Regions from separate parts of the Anaerosporomusa subterranea genome, predicted to be linked through region 1. Evidence: riboswitches for the same ligand, from Rfam matches in the RefSeq annotation. Region 1 holds a riboswitch; the other holds the start of a gene.
The links. A riboswitch is a leader RNA that binds a small molecule or an ion and turns the genes downstream of it on or off. The one in region 1 is predicted to bind S-adenosylmethionine.

Region 1 (7,935 bases):
CGAAATCGCCCCGTTTTATTGTTGCTAACTGATGATACCAAGCATAATCGATCTTTTTTCTTTGATCTTGAAAAAGTACTCTAGAATATAATAATGCTATGCGAAGAGAGGAGTTTCCGGTGTTGAAAAGTATGACCGGCTTCGGCCGCGGCGAATTCATGGACAACCATCATCGCTTCACTGTGGAGATCAAAGCAGTCAATCATCGTTATAATGAAATTGTTATCCGTATGCCTAAAAATCTTAACTCCCTCGAGGATCGAATTCGGCGCCGCGTGGCAGATTCATTAGCCAGGGGGCGTATCGACGTTTATATCACACTAGATGAGTACGGGGGGAAGAAACGATCCTTAAGGGTTGACAAAGAATTGGCGATCGCTTACTATAAAGCATTAAGAGAGTTGGCCGATGTTCTAGATTTACCTGCAGATATCGCACTTAGGCAAATCGCTTCCTATCCGGATGTTCTCAAGTCGGAAGAGGTTGTGGAAGACGCCGAACAGCTATGGCCCAAACTATCGGTCGCCCTTGATAGCGCAGTCGATAATCTACTCAAAATGCGCACGAGGGAAGGTGCAAATATCGAAAAAGACCTATCACATCGTCTAGGCATTATCGCTAAACATGCTGCAGTTATCGAAGAGCGTGCTCCCCAAATCATCGAGGAATATAACGAACGACTTCTGGTGCGTCTGCGTGAAACGCTTTCGTTGCTTGGGAACCAACCTGATGAGGCGCGTGTGTTGCAGGAAGTTGCTTGCTTCGCCGAACGCACCAATTTTACAGAAGAGTTAGTCCGTCTAAACAGTCATTTTGATCAGTTCTATCGAACCATTGATTCCGATGAATCGGTTGGCCGAAAACTGGACTTTCTTTTGCAAGAAATCAATCGCGAGACGAATACGATTGCCTCTAAAGCAAACGATTTTACTGTCGCAAACCTTGTTGTTGAAATGAAAAGTGAACTGGAGAAGGTCAGAGAACAAATCCAAAACATAGAGTAATGTAGGCTGCAGTTCGAATAAGAGTAGGAGGTTTTTATTAATGGATATCAAACTCATCAACATCGGTTTCGGCAATATCGTCTCCGCCAATCGGATCATATCAATCGTGAGTCCGGAATCGGCTCCCATCAAGCGCATTATCCAAGAAGCACGCGATCGGGGCATGCTGATCGACGCAACCTATGGACGCAGAACCCGCGCGGTCATCATTGCTGATAGTGATCATGTCATTCTTTCGGCTGTGCAACCAGAGACGGTTGCCCATCGGTTAGTCAGCAAAGATGTCAGCGACGATGCTGCAGAATAAACAGTAAAATTATATCTGATAGAAGGAGTCTATATGATGGCGCGGCAGGGAATATTAGTCGTACTTTCCGGCCCTTCCGGGACCGGGAAGGGGACAATATGCAAAGAATTGCTGCAGAACTATCCTAACCTGCACTATTCTGTTTCAGCTACAACACGGTCGCCTCGCCCAGGTGAAATAAACGGTGTTAATTACTGGTTTGTTTCCGAGGCAGACTTCAAATCGATGGCTGCCAATGATGAACTTCTGGAGTGGGCCGAGGTTTATGGGCGATTCTATGGCACGCCCATAAAGTATGTTAAGGAACAACTACAAAGTGGCCTAGATGTTATTCTCGAGATTGATATTCAAGGTGCTATGCAGGTTAAAGATAAATTTCCGCAAGGAGTATTTGTCTTTATTGTTCCGCCTTCAATTAATGAACTGGAAACGCGGATACATAAGCGGGGGACTGAAACGCAAGACCTCATTGATTTGCGTTTGAGTTGCGTATATCAGGAACTCTCGTTTATTTACAATTACCAATATGTTGTTGTCAATGATGAAGTGCCGGAGGCAGTCAGGAAAATTGCCGCTATCGTTGAAGCTGAAAAGTGCCTTGTTGCACGTAATAAGGAAATCGTTCACGAAATTGCCGGCAGGCAAATATCGCCTAAGGAGGCAGACTTATGATCCATCCTTCATTAGATGTGCTCGTCAACAAAGTGGATAGCAAATACACACTCGTAGTCCTAACCGCTAAACGAGCACGCGAAATCATGAGCGGGGAAGCAACAACGGCCGACAGCAAATCCAATAAACCTGTCACGTTAGCGTTGGAAGAGATTATTCAAAATCATGTTTCCTTTGAACGAACGAAAGTCGGCATTAAATAGGAGGATCGCAAGTGCTAGCAGGGAAAAACGTTGTTATTGGCGTGACTGGCGGCATTGCCGCATATAAAGCTGTTGAAATTGTCAGTTTGTTAAGAAAGGCTGGCGCCAGTGTGCATGTTATTATGACACAGGCCTCAGCCCAATTTGTCACTCCGTTAACATTTCGTGAAATGAGCGGCAATCCGGTTGCTGTTAGTATGTGGGATGAGCCAAAGCAATGGCATGTAGCTCATATTGCACTGGCAACTCTAGCAGATATCATGGTCATCGCACCAGCAACGGCCAATATCATTGGTAAGATTGCCAATGGAATTGCTGATGATATGCTTTCTACTACGGTTATGGCCACCCAAGCGCCGATTCTCTTGGCTCCCGCTATGAATACACACATGTATCAGAACCCCATTGTCCAAAACAACCTGAGCAAACTCGCAAATCTCGGGTATTATTTTGTCGATCCCGAATCCGGTTTGTTGGCTTGCGGCACCGAAGGTCCTGGACGACTGGCAGCCCCTGGACGAATTGTAGATGAAATTGCGGCCGTGCTTTCCTCTCGCGGAATACTCAAAGATAAGAAGGTAATCGTCACCGCAGGAGGAACGCGAGAACCAATTGACCCGGTACGCTTTGTTGGAAACCGATCAAGCGGAAAAATGGGCTATGCGATTGCAAAAGCGGCAGCTAAAATGGGAGCTAATGTTGTTCTGATATCTGGCCCTGTTTCCTTACCTACGCCGCAAGGAGTTAGGCGGATTGATGTCGAAACAGCAGCAGCGATGCGGGATGCTGTATTGTCTGAATATGATGACTCAAACATCGTGATCAAGGCAGCTGCTGTCGCCGATTATCGTCCCAAACAGGCTGCAGTGCATAAAATAAAAAAAACCGGCGATAGTTTGGTTTTAGAGTTAGAGAAAAATCCTGACATTCTCTCTGAGCTTGGCCAACACAAACAAAAGCAGGTTTTAGTTGGTTTTGCAGCAGAGACGCAAGATTTATTGCTACACGCTCAGGAAAAATTAACTCGCAAAAATTTAGACATGATTGTGGCTAATGATGTGACATTACCAGGCGCAGGCTTTAACACAGATACGAATATTGCTAAGTTGATTTTCCGTGATGGACATATAGAGGATTTACCTCTGATGTCGAAAGATGAGGTTGCACTAGTAATTTTGAATAAAGTTTCTCAACTCTTATAAAATATTTGCTAAAAACCTGTTGCATTTTATGCCCTTATCCCGTAGAATAATCATGGTGAAAATTACATAGTACTACTCATCAAGAGTTGGTGGAGGGACAGGCCCGATGAAACCGCGGCAACCATTTGAGCATTCTCAAAACGGTGCCAAGTCCTGCGGAATAGCCGCAAGATGGGAGAGAATAACACCCTCTCTTGAGGGAGTTTTTTTTTACTGTGAAAGGATAGTAATTAGGAGGTATATATCTATGCGTAGACTTTTTACTTCAGAGTCGGTTACTGAAGGACATCCTGACAAAATCGCCGACCAAATCTCGGATAGTGTACTTGACGCCATACTGGCGCAAGATCCTTATGCCCGTGTAGCATGCGAAACGCTGATCACCACTGGTTTAGTCCATGTTGTCGGTGAAATCACCACCAACTGCTATGTCGATATCCCCAAAATTGTTCGACACACGATTCGCGATATCGGATACACTCGTGCCAAGTATGGTTTTGACAGTGAGACCTGCGGTGTAATAACTTCCATTGATGAACAATCTGCTGATATTGCTTTAGGAGTTAACAAATCGTTTGAAGCGAAAAAAGGCGAACTCGAAACAGTTGAATCCATTGGCGCCGGCGACCAAGGCATGATGTTTGGTTTTGCGACAAATGAAACGCCTGAATATATGCCTTTGCCCATTTCCCTAGCGCATAAGCTTGCGCACCGTTTATCTGAAGTTCGCAAGAACGGAAAGATGAATTATTTGCGTCCTGATGGAAAAACTCAAGTCACCGTCGAATATGAAGAGGGCAAACCAGTCCGGGTTGATACCATTGTCATATCTTCTCAGCATAGTCCTGACGTGGAAGGGATACAAATTAACAACGATATTATTGAACACGTTATCAAACCGATCGTACCGGCACATTTACTTGATGAAAATACGAAATACTATATTAATCCAACCGGACGTTTTGTTGTTGGCGGACCACAAGGCGATTCTGGGCTTACAGGCAGAAAGATCATTGTTGACACCTATGGTGGCATGGCTCGTCATGGCGGCGGTGCCTTTTCAGGAAAAGATCCTACAAAGGTTGATCGCTCGGCGGCGTATGCGGCGCGCTATGTTGCTAAAAATGTAGTAGCCGCTGGATTGGCTGATAAATGTGAAATTCAGCTCGCCTATGCTATCGGCATTGCCAAGCCAGTTTCCGTATTAGTGGAAACTTTTGGCACAGCCAAGGTTGACGAAGCGCTGATCTCTCAGTTGGTCCAAAAGCATTTTGACCTGCGACCTGCCGCAATCATCCAATCACTTGATTTGAGACGTCCGATTTACCGTCAGACTGCTGCGTATGGCCACTTTGGTCGGGTTGATGTAGACCTGCCTTGGGAGAGAACAGATAAAGCAACTCTGCTCCGCACTGATGCAGGGATCAAGTAATACTCATAAGATTTCACAAAAGGACGATACTACGCTTGTAGTACCGTCCTTTTATTTCCGCACTCATTAGGCAGCCTTGTTTTGCGGTGAAAACATTAAAATCGGGCTATACTACAACAGTTGGCACTATTCACGATAAGAAGGGAGGGTAGTGAGACGAAATGAAGACACGAGACAAGACCACGAATTCTGTGTACCGGATCGGCGGTCTTATGGGTGAACATTGCGTTGACCGCATCGAGCATACTCTATCTCATCTTGATGGTGTAAGCCATGTAAACGTGGATCAGACTAATAAGCAGGTATCTGTAGAATATGACCCCAACATGGTTAAAAGTGGATATATCGAAGAAACGCTACAGACACTTGGCTACTCCATCAGGGAATAGGAGTTGATTTTATGTTCATGCGTTTCAAACCGCCAGGAAAACAGAGATTTAAACATTATTATAAACGCCCGGCCATGGAGGCTGCAGAGGAATGGGATGTTAGCCCATACGCCGGTTCAAGTTGTTTGGATGACTGCTCGCTGAGAGAAATATTGCATCCCTATTCGGAAAAAATGCATATTCGATAGCTGGTTTGGGCTCCGCTAATGGCGGAGCCCAAACCAGTTTATGACTAACTTCGACATTCTTCAAACATGGATGAAGAGGATTTTGGCTTTCTACAGCCAATGTAGTATAATAGCATTATTTAAGGATAAAGGAACACTTCATGAAAATTGGCGAGATCATAATCAATGTGCCTACGCGCTCCTTGCAGCAGGCATTCAGCTATATAATACCACCTGAGCTTGACTTTCTCGCACCAGGCTGGCGAGTTATTGTTCCTTTTGGCAATAGAGAGGCTGAGGGTTTTATTATTGCAACCCGCGATGGCGATCCGGCGGAATTAAAACAAGTAAAGACGGCGCTCGATAATTTTCCTTGGTTTGATGACTCGATGTTACAATTGGCACAATGGCTATCAGACTATTATCTCTGTACTCTTGCTGAAGCCTTACGATTATTCGTACCAGGTAAAAAGGGGATTAAGACTCAGCAACTCTACCATTTAAATAGTTGTGATCCCATGCCCACCAGTGAAGTCTTTGACGGTAGTCTCAGTCTGATTGCTTTCATCGGAGCTAAGCAACCTGTGGACAGAGATGCTTTGGTGCGTCGATTCGGTCTTGACATACTGAGCAAACTACAACTTCTCGTCAACCGTAAGCTAGTCGTAATTGATAGCCAAGCGAAAACCCGCCAACAAAGCCGATTTGTTCAGGAATACTGCTTAGCCGACCCTGCCTTAGCCCGTCAGTCTCTACCAGAATATGTTAAAAGACCTGCGCAACGTCGTGTATTAGAAACACTGTTAGAAAAAGGCGCGATGACGAAGGAATCGCTGAAACAACTTGGCATATCAATAACCGGAGTACAGAAACTAATAAGCGACGGAGTCCTAACCTGTCGGCCAATTCTTCAGCTATGTGACAGCTATAGAGAATCTGAAATCACGACCATTGAACGCAAACCATTGACTAGAGAACAGGCTATCTGTCTTGAAAAAATCCAATCCGCTCTTATTAGTAACGTCTTTAAACCCTTTTTGTTACATGGCATTACTGGCAGTGGCAAGACTGAAATATATATGGAAGCGGCAGCAACAACGCGGAACCAGGGCAGACAAGTAATAGTCCTTGTACCGGAAATTGCATTGACAAGTCAAATCGTTAATCGTTTCAAGAATCGTTTTGGCAATGATGTCGTTGTTTTTCATAGTAAGTTGTCCTTACGAGAACGCTATGACGCCTGGCAACGACTACGTGAAGGCCAAGCCGGCATCGTAATTGGCGCCCGCTCGGCTATTTTTGCACCTATGTCAAATCTAGGTCTAATTGTTCTTGACGAAGAACATGAATTCACGTATAAACAAGAAGAGTCACCTCGCTACCACGCCCGTGATGTAGCATTAAAACGAGCCGAATTAGCAGGGGCGATTGTTATACTTGGCAGCGCTACCCCTGCCATCGAGTCCTATCAAACCGCATTGTCGAACCAATACACATTATTGGAATTGACAGAACGCGCTGACGGTGCTGTTTTGCCGTCCGTAGAAGTTGTTGATATGAGAGAAGAGATGGCGCAGGGGAGACGAAGCGTTATTTCTGACCGTTTAGCTTGCTTATTACAGGATACCATCAGCCGTGGCGAACAGGCTATCGTGCTATTAAATCGGCGCGGACACTCGACTTTTTTGCTGTGCCGGGAATGCGGTCACGTGATGCGGTGCCAGCATTGCGCAGTCTCGCTTGTCTATCATGCTGACGCTCAGAGCTTGCGCTGCCATTATTGCCGACGTCAAGAAACTGTTCCCGATGTATGCCCAGTCTGTGAGAGTCGCTATATTCGCTACTTTGGCGCGGGCACGCAAAAAGCTGAAGAAGAGCTGAAGCGACTGCTGCCGAATGCCCGAATACTACGAATGGATCGAGACACGACTGGCGGCCGATTCGCAACTGATACTATTCTGAGGGATTTTCAAGCAGGCAAGTATGATCTTCTGCTTGGCACGCAAATGGTTGCCAAAGGACATGATATTGCCAATGTAACTGCCGTTGGCATTTTGGCTGCAGATAGTACCCTAAATCTGCCGGATTTTCGGGCAGCGGAGAAGACGTTTGCCTTAGTCACCCAAGCCGCAGGCCGAGCCGGACGCGGGCAAAAAGCCGGTTCAGTCATTGTGCAGACATACAATCCTGACCACTATGCTGTTCAGTCAGGAGCAGCGCAGGACTACCGGCAATTTTTCGGATGTGAAGTCGACTTTCGCCGGAGTTTAAACTATCCGCCGTTCATTCGCCTAATTCGTTGCACCATTTCTTCGGAAATCGAAAATAGCGCTCGACGCGATGCGGAATTCTTTACTGCTGCCTTACGCAGCTCCATTGTTGACACAGGTGTCGAAATTCTCGGTCCGTTTCCTTCAACTATCGCTAAAGTTAAGGATGTATTTCGAATGAACATCCTCATTAAATGTGGATCATCAACAGATATTAAGAAAAGGCTGGCTCAGTTACTGCAAGTTTCAAAAGCAGGAATCACAGTGGATGTGGATCCCTATAATCTGT
Region 2 (7,935 bases), on a different contig from region 1:
CCTTTTGCGACTTTGTTGTTGTTTCTCTGCCGCTAACGGAAGAGACGAGGGAGTTATTGCGTTTAGAGCACTTCACCGCCATGAAGCGGTCTGCCTATCTGATCAATATCGCCCGCGGCGATGTCATTCGTCAATCAGACTTGGTTCAGGCACTTCAAGAGGGATTAATTCGCGGCGCTGGCCTTGATGTCTTTGACCAGGAACCGTTGCCTGAGGACAGTCCCTTATGGGATATGCCAAATGTCATCATTTCTCCCCATGTTGCCGCCAGTTCGCCATATTATTTAGATAGGGCGATCAAGACCTTCGCCGATAATCTTGCCCGCTATGCAAACGGCGGAGAGATGTTTAATATTATCGACAAGTCCAAGGGATATTAAATAACAAAAAACCCGGCCGAAGCCGGGTTTTTGCTATTTCAGGGTAGAGGCTGTTACAAAATGTTCAGATGCTAGGCGCGACGAGGATTACGCCGCGCCGCGTACGATACGGGTACGCAAGCAAGTAACCGCAGGAGCAACAACGCAGATGGGCGTTTTGCAACAGCCTCTATTAATTCAAATCATCTGCTTGGCGCAGCAGGCTAAGTTCCTTTGAATCGGCCATGCCGGCAGGGTGATGATGATAGCGGACTAAATTGATGACCTGTTCTTCGGTTCCGGCTTGTCGCAGCAGTTTGGCGCCAATTTCTGGATGGTTCGCACTTACATAGAACGCATGGCGTAAGTTTTCCCAAGCACCGCCTCGTCCCTGTTTGCCCCACTTTTGAGCAAATCCGCTACCGAACACAGCCCTGCTGATAACAGCCATGATCTTATCGCTGGTGCTGACATCGCCTCGCCTGCGCCCAACATCATGTAACAGAGCTGCTTTGATCAAAACCGGCTGGTTAACTTCGCGCAGTCCACCAGCCAGCTCTGCTACAGTGTTTGCCACATTAAGACAATGCCGTTGATCTGGAAGGCTCATCTGCCTAAACAGCTCAAGTTCTGACTGAGTGAGATGCTTGGCGACAAAAGCCGCATCTTGCGGTGTAACTTCAGCCCGTATCGCTGATAACACTTGTTTAACGCGTCGCATTTACTCACCTATATACAGCAATTCCCGAAAACCGCGTTGACGTTGATTCTGTTCTGCCTTTGCTCTTAATTCAGCGATCGGTGAGAGTTCAACAACTGCGCCATCTTCGCGTAGTCGCCTAGTTGCTGCGATTGCCTCAAGTAGTTTTCCCTCTTGCCAACTTACATAAACGTCGCGCATGCCCTCTTGCTGATTGAGACCTTGCCGGTTAAGCGCCAGCAATAACCGCTCAATGCCCATTGCAAAGCCTGTGGCCGGACACTCCAGACCAAACGAAGCCAGCATGCGATCATAGCGTCCGCCGCCGCAGAAGGGGAACCCTAGTCCGGGAGTATATCCTTCAAACACCATGCCGGTGTAGTAATCGAAGTCACGAATAATGCCTAAGTCGAACGAAACATATTGCTGCAAACCATACGCGTGCAGCAATTCGAAAATAGCTTCCAAATTGTCGAGAGCGGCTCGGCTCGCAAAGTTAGTCACAAGGTCTCTAGCCGCGCTCAGTGCTTCCCGTCCACCACTCAAAAGTGGTATCTGACAAATTGCCGCTTGCTTTTCATTAGTCAGTCCACTCAGCTTCGTAGTGCGCTCGAGTCCCACTAAATCCCTTTTCACCAGACATTGTTTAATTTCTTGGCGTTCTTGCTCACTCAAGCCACCATCAGCCATGATACCGTTGATAAAATCCACCTGTCCCAGGCAAATGCGGAAATCGCGCAACCCGGCTGCAAGAGCGGCAGAAATAGCCAAGCCGATGACTTCAGCGTCAGCAGAAGGCTCAGATGCTCCCATCAACTCCACTCCAGCCTGGTGAAACTCGCATTGCCTGCCGGCTTGCGCTTCTTCATGGCGAAATACGTTTGTCAGATAAAACAGCCGCAACGGCAACGGCTTTTCCCGCAGCCGAGTCGCAGCCAATCTGGCAATTGGTATGGTCATTTCCGGTCGTAGCGCCAGTATTCGATTGCTACGATCAAAAAGGACAAACATTTGCTCAGACAGGTCTAAGCCCGTTCCGGTTGTTAAGGTCTGGAGATATTCCATTGTTGGAGTAACTACTTCCTCATAACCCCAAGAACCGAACTGGGTTGCCAACTTTTCCTCCAACACGCGTTTACCTCTGGCCTCAGCGGGCAAAAAGTCCTTAGTGCCATAGGGAATCTTGATTGCCGGCTCATTTGGTTTCATTGTCTCCTCCTTGCGCGAGTTGTTCCTCCAGACGCGTTAGCACGATATTATATCCGTCAGCGCCATAGTACAAACAGCGTTTAACACGACTAATTGTCGCTGTGCTTGCACCTGTTCGTTCGACAATTTCTTCATAGGTGTGACGCCGTTTTAACATACCCGCCACCTCAAGTCGCTGCGCTAGAGCCTTAATTTCACCAATGGTACAAACGTCTTCGAAAAATTGGTAACACTCTTCTTCTGTACGCAACAGCAAGATCGCCTTTACCAACTGATCGGTCAGTTCATCTTTCAGCTTTGGGTTTACCGTCATGACAGAATCCTCCTTTGTCTACACATATAACGCTAATTCGCCAATCATAACCATTTCCCTGCTTTACTTCTTTTATTCTTTACAAAGAGAAAATATAACAGAATAAGAGAACCGCTGTGGCGTCTTTGGGATATGGGCGAAACGATTTAGCGGTTAAAGCGTGCACTAAGATCGCTAGCGGCGCAAAGATAGTTATTATTCCGCTTTGCGGCGCTTGCGCCCTTCGCGGGCTTCGCGCTAACGACTTCTACGGTTATAGTTTCTGGACATTATAAAAAAGTATTGACTCCATATATTCAGTGTGCTAATATATATTTCATCAACTTCACACATTACCCATTCATCATGAGTTAGCTGAGGGACTGGCCCGATGACGCTGCGGCAACCATCGCTTTTGCGAAACGGTGCCAATTCCAACAGGAGTAATCCTGAGAGATGAGGGGAGACGGTATGTCTGCGTACCTCTTCACTCAGTGAAGAGGTTTTTGTTTTTTGTAGAAAGGAGAACAGCCTATGATTAACCTAAGTGGCATTGTAAAAACTTATCCGGGATCGTCGGGGCCGGTTCACGCGCTTAAAGGGGTCAGCATCCAGGTAAACAGCGGAGAAATATTCGGCGTCATCGGCAAAAGCGGCGCTGGTAAAAGTACGCTCATCCGTTGCATTAATATGCTGGAAAAGCCGACTGTTGGTACAGTCGTCGTGGATGGTCAGGAACTTTCATCCATGTCTGAAAGAGATTTGCGGGATGCCCGTAAGAAAATTGGCATGATTTTTCAGCACTTCAATCTATTGTCTTCACGTACGGTGTATGACAATATCGCTTTTCCGCTGGAATTAGTCGGCTGGGATAAGAAAAAGATTGAAGACGCGGTTTTACCTTTGTTAGATCTGGTCGGACTTAGCGACAAACGCAATCAATATCCTTCCCAACTAAGTGGCGGTCAAAAGCAGCGTGTCGGCATCGCCAGAGCGCTGGCAAGCCGGCCAAAGGTGCTGTTATGCGATGAAGCCACCTCTGCGCTTGATCCTCAGACCACACAGTCGATCCTGGAATTGCTAAAAGATATCAATAAAAGGCTTGGATTAACCATTGTCTTGATTACCCACGAAATGCAAGTCATTAAACAAATTTGCGACCGGGTTGCTGTGATCGAGAACGGTGTAATCATCGAACAAGGGCCTGTCATCGATTTGTTCGCCAAGCCAGAGACTACCACTACCCGCGAATTCATCCGGACGATTATCAACTATGATTTACCGGATATTTTCAAAGATACGGCCTTCTCGCCGGTTCCCTTGACAGACAGTCACTTAATCGTTCGCGTATCGTTTCTGGGAAAGGCCGCGAAAGAGCCGATCATCGCCTCCCTGATTCGCCACTGCAACGTCGATGTCAGTATTTTGTTTGGCAACATTGACCACATTCAGAACATACCGTTTGGAACATTAATCATTGAAGTAACTGGTGACACAACCTCAATGCAAAGCGCTCTAAACTATTTAGAAGCAAGAGAATTAGGAGTGGAGGTGATTGGCTATGTCAAACGAGATGCTCTTGCTATTAGCTGAATCACTGCTTGAAACGATATATATGGTTGGCGTCTCATCCTTCATCGCTACCTTGGTTGGCCTGCCGCTGGGAATAATCTTAGTGACAACTGCCCGCGGCCATATCCTGGAAAATATCGCACTCAACCGAACATTAGGCGCAATCGCTAACGCCGCCCGTTCCACTCCATTCATCATCCTAATGGTTGCGATTATTCCTTTAACCCGGTTGCTCGCCGGAACCTCGATCGGCACCAATGCCGCCATTGTGCCACTAAGTTTAGCGGCTATACCGTTTGTTGCGAGAATTATTGAGTCCGCACTGCAGGAAGTTGATCGCGGAGTAATTGAAGCAGCACAGGCGATGGGCGCGTCACCGACTCAGATTATCATCAAAGTTCTAGTCCCAGAAGCGCTGCCCGCAATTATTCTCGGTCTTACTCTCACGATTATTAATCTAATCGGTCATTCGGCCATGGCGGGCGCCATCGGTGGCGGCGGACTGGGCGATCTGGCCATCCGCTATGGCTATCAGCGTTTCCGGGCCGACGTTATGCTCATCACTGTCATTATCTTGATTGCTCAGGTTCAGATTGTACAATCCTGCGGTGATGCACTCGCCAAGAAGTTTAGGAAATAAGAAAAACGCTGCCACGGTCTTTGAGAACGAAAGAACGGTTTTTGGGCCGCGAAAACGCGAAAGGCGCTGCGTGTCTTTCGCGTTTTCGCGGCCAATCACTTTCACCGAGCGCAAAGGGATTGTGTTAAAATGGAGGATTATTAAAAATGAAAAAACTTTCCGTATTACTTCTTGTCGTATTTGCCGCCACTGTGTTCGCGGGTTGCGGCGGCGCCAAACAAGACGCGTCGAAAGCCAGCTCGATCAAAGTAGGCGTCACAGCAGGTCCGCATGCCGAGATCATGGATGTAGTGAAGAAAATCGCCGAAAAAGACGGCCTCAAGATTCAGGTCGTTGAATTTAATGATTACATTCAGCCCAATGTTGCTTTGAACCAAGGCGACATTGATGTAAACAGTTTCCAACATGAGCCGTATCTTGACAACATTGTTAAAGATCGCAAATTTGAACTTGTTTCCATTGCCAAGACTGTAATCTTCCCCATGGGACTGTATTCAAAAAAAGTGAAGAACCTGACTGAGATTAAGCCTGGCTCGGTTGTCGCCATCCCTAATGACCCGACGAACGGCGGCCGCGCATTGGCTCTGCTCGAAAGGCACGGAATGCTCAAACTCAAGCCTGGTCTTGGTCATAAAGCCACTGCCGCTGATATTCTAGAAAATCCGAAAAACCTGAAAATCAAAGAACTCGACGCTGCGCAATTGCCCCGTTCTATCGCCGACGTGGACTTGGCTGCAGTCAATACAAACTACGCCATCGCGGCTGGCATGGTTCCGGTTAAAGATGCCATTGCTCTTGAGGACGGCAACTCCCCTTACGCCAATCTGATTGTTGCGCGCATTAAAGACAAAGACAACCCAGCTTTCCAGAAATTAATCAAGGCCTATCAAACTGAAGAAGTCAGAAAGTTCATTCTCGATCACTTCAAAGGGTCTGTTATCGCAGCTTGGTAAGTTATATACTGTATACTTGTCCAGTCGCTTGAAAATTCAAACAACTCGTGTTATACTGTAATCAGAACAGAGGGAAAAGAAGCAGTTGGGCTCTCCGACAGGGAGCGATGGAGGTGATTCCATTGAAGGACGAAGGCGATTACCACCCGACAAGAAAATTCAGCGAGTTTTCTGTCGGTCAATGGAAGCCTTGCGACAATTGCATAGTCTAAGTATCACACATGTCATGACATGTTATGAACACAATCTAAATTGTGTAAGCAGCCGGCAAAACCCGGCTGCTTTTTCGTACGTTGATAAAGCCCCATCTACGTTGTTGACCTCGCAAACCCATTGCTAGCGTACCCTCTTGTACGCGTCGCTGCTGGATTCGCGAGGCCGCCTAGTATATGGGGCTTTCTAAACGCCCTTGTAAAAATATAAGGTTGATTTTTGCCACGGATAAAACCAGGCAAGTTTCTGCACGCTATAGATAGGGAGGTGACAAAAATGGCCGATCAGAATTTATCTATTAGTCAGCCTACGTTGGTTGCGGCATGGAACGAAAATTTACCGTTTCAGCTCCATCAGACAGATTCCTTTAGCGTGCGCGGCGATGCAGCTGATTCACAAGCGCTAAACATCCATGTTGACACAGCTGGTCATACAAAGTATAGCTTTGATTTCAAATGCACCTACCTTGACGACCGGTCTGTGCGAGTTGATTTAATTGATGTGGAAAAAGACGATGAATCAATAGATGAACGCACAACTATCGTCCAGGATCTAGTCGAAGATTATGTCCGTCATATCCACGAATGCGCTCAAGCAGTGCAATCCATCACTCACGATTGAGCCTGAGAACGGAGGAAAACCTATGAAAAAGCAGACAAGCCTCAACCCAGACAAAAATTTGATAAACACGGTGGATGAATTAAGCGTGCGGCCAACCAACAGTCACCAGGCCCAACAAATTCAGCAAGATCGCCGTGACAGGCGTAATGAAACCTTAAAAAATTCTTAACAGTTGCAAGAGGAGGAAACGCTATGACAAAACCCGAAGCATATCCCGTAGACCAATCCCCTGGACCAACGCGCGAAAAGAATGATGACAAAAATATGCCTGAACCCTTATCCGGGTCAAAAGAGGTTAAGAATAGAAACCACAAGGGCCAACGCCATGGCGGCCAAGGTTTCTAATGTGAAAGAGAAAATCGTCAATAAGTAACGCAAATTTGCGTTACTTATTGACGATTCCATAGAAGAATGTTTCAGTAACACGCTCGGCAGCTGCTTCGGCATCCTCTCCTACATACTTCTGGAATGCCATCATTGCAATAACGCTGAACATGCCATGGGCGGTGACAACAGTATCGCAGGGTCGGATAACTCCGGTTGCAATACCTTCGGTAAGCACCTGCTCGATAGAGCCAATCGTCCGTTTGAAGAAGCTATGGTATTTATCACGCATTTCGGCACTAATGTGAGAATATCCGTCATTGCCAAAACCGCGCATCTCGTGCATCAGCACCCGCCACAGGTCGCCATGCTTTGTGTAGAAAGACAGAATCAGCGTAACTAATCGTCTCAGCTTATCAAGCGGCTCTGTATCGGCCGTTACCGCCCGCTCTAGATCTGCCTCAAAGGGCTGACTGATTTCCTGGGTCAAGGTATAAAAAAGCTGCTCCTTATTCACAAAATAGTTGTATACTGTTCCCTTGCCAGTATCAGCTATCGCAATAATCTCATCAATTGTTGTACGATGGAATCCTTTACGGGAAAACACAATATAAGCAGCATCAAGTATTTGCCGCCGCTTGCTGCCAAAATTCTCTGAATGAGCAGAATCGCGTACTAAAGCCATGACTGCCTCCAACATGATATGTAATACGAGCATATAGAAATATTATAGATTACTCCAGCAATAAAGCCAAGATAATAATGACATTAGCCGACGAAAAGGCTTGCCACCCAATACGGAGCTGGCAAGTGCATCCCGGCAAATTGTATCTTGCTGACCGCCTGATAGGCGGGATTGCCGAATCCAACGCGCCCACACCCATGCTCGCCGCATCCATGTTTCTCCAGGCCCTGTTACCGTTATAAAGATTCACATGGAATAAACATCCACCAGTCGATGGATATTTATTCCATGTGAATGGACACTTTAACCGCAAGCGTCTAAAAAGACAGTGGATGGAAACAGTTACGCTTCCTGCCTCTTTGCCTAA

Region 2: linked by a shared signal. The riboswitch ahead of AXX12_RS15615 (methionine ABC transporter ATP-binding protein) and the one ahead of metK (methionine adenosyltransferase) in region 1 are both predicted to bind S-adenosylmethionine.

What each region holds. Positions count from the first base shown of each region.
Region 1 is NZ_LSGP01000013.1:337,925-345,859, reverse strand. Features, by position in the region: gene AXX12_RS05265 (hypothetical protein) at 1-84, shown strand, start outside; gene AXX12_RS05260 (YicC/YloC family endoribonuclease) at 120-1,004, shown strand; gene remA (extracellular matrix/biofilm regulator RemA) at 1,045-1,311, shown strand; gene gmk (guanylate kinase) at 1,348-1,983, shown strand; gene rpoZ (DNA-directed RNA polymerase subunit omega) at 1,980-2,186, shown strand; gene coaBC (bifunctional phosphopantothenoylcysteine decarboxylase/phosphopantothenate--cysteine ligase CoaBC) at 2,198-3,388, shown strand; SAM riboswitch class I at 3,462-3,566, shown strand; gene metK (methionine adenosyltransferase) at 3,636-4,820, shown strand; gene AXX12_RS05230 (heavy-metal-associated domain-containing protein) at 4,982-5,209, shown strand; gene AXX12_RS19195 (hypothetical protein) at 5,221-5,397, shown strand; gene priA (primosomal protein N') at 5,538-7,935, shown strand, end outside.
Region 2 is NZ_LSGP01000025.1:136,469-144,403, forward strand. Features, by position in the region: gene AXX12_RS15595 (D-2-hydroxyacid dehydrogenase) at 1-380, shown strand, start outside; gene AXX12_RS15600 (HD domain-containing protein) at 553-1,080, opposite strand; gene hisZ (ATP phosphoribosyltransferase regulatory subunit) at 1,081-2,268, opposite strand; gene AXX12_RS15610 (YerC/YecD family TrpR-related protein) at 2,255-2,581, opposite strand; SAM riboswitch class I at 2,919-3,023, shown strand; gene AXX12_RS15615 (methionine ABC transporter ATP-binding protein) at 3,095-4,153, shown strand; gene AXX12_RS15620 (methionine ABC transporter permease) at 4,122-4,772, shown strand; gene AXX12_RS15625 (MetQ/NlpA family ABC transporter substrate-binding protein) at 4,919-5,725, shown strand; gene AXX12_RS15630 (hypothetical protein) at 6,215-6,559, shown strand; gene AXX12_RS19660 (hypothetical protein) at 6,582-6,728, shown strand; gene AXX12_RS19075 (small acid-soluble spore protein P) at 6,752-6,904, shown strand; gene AXX12_RS15635 (TetR/AcrR family transcriptional regulator) at 6,945-7,568, opposite strand.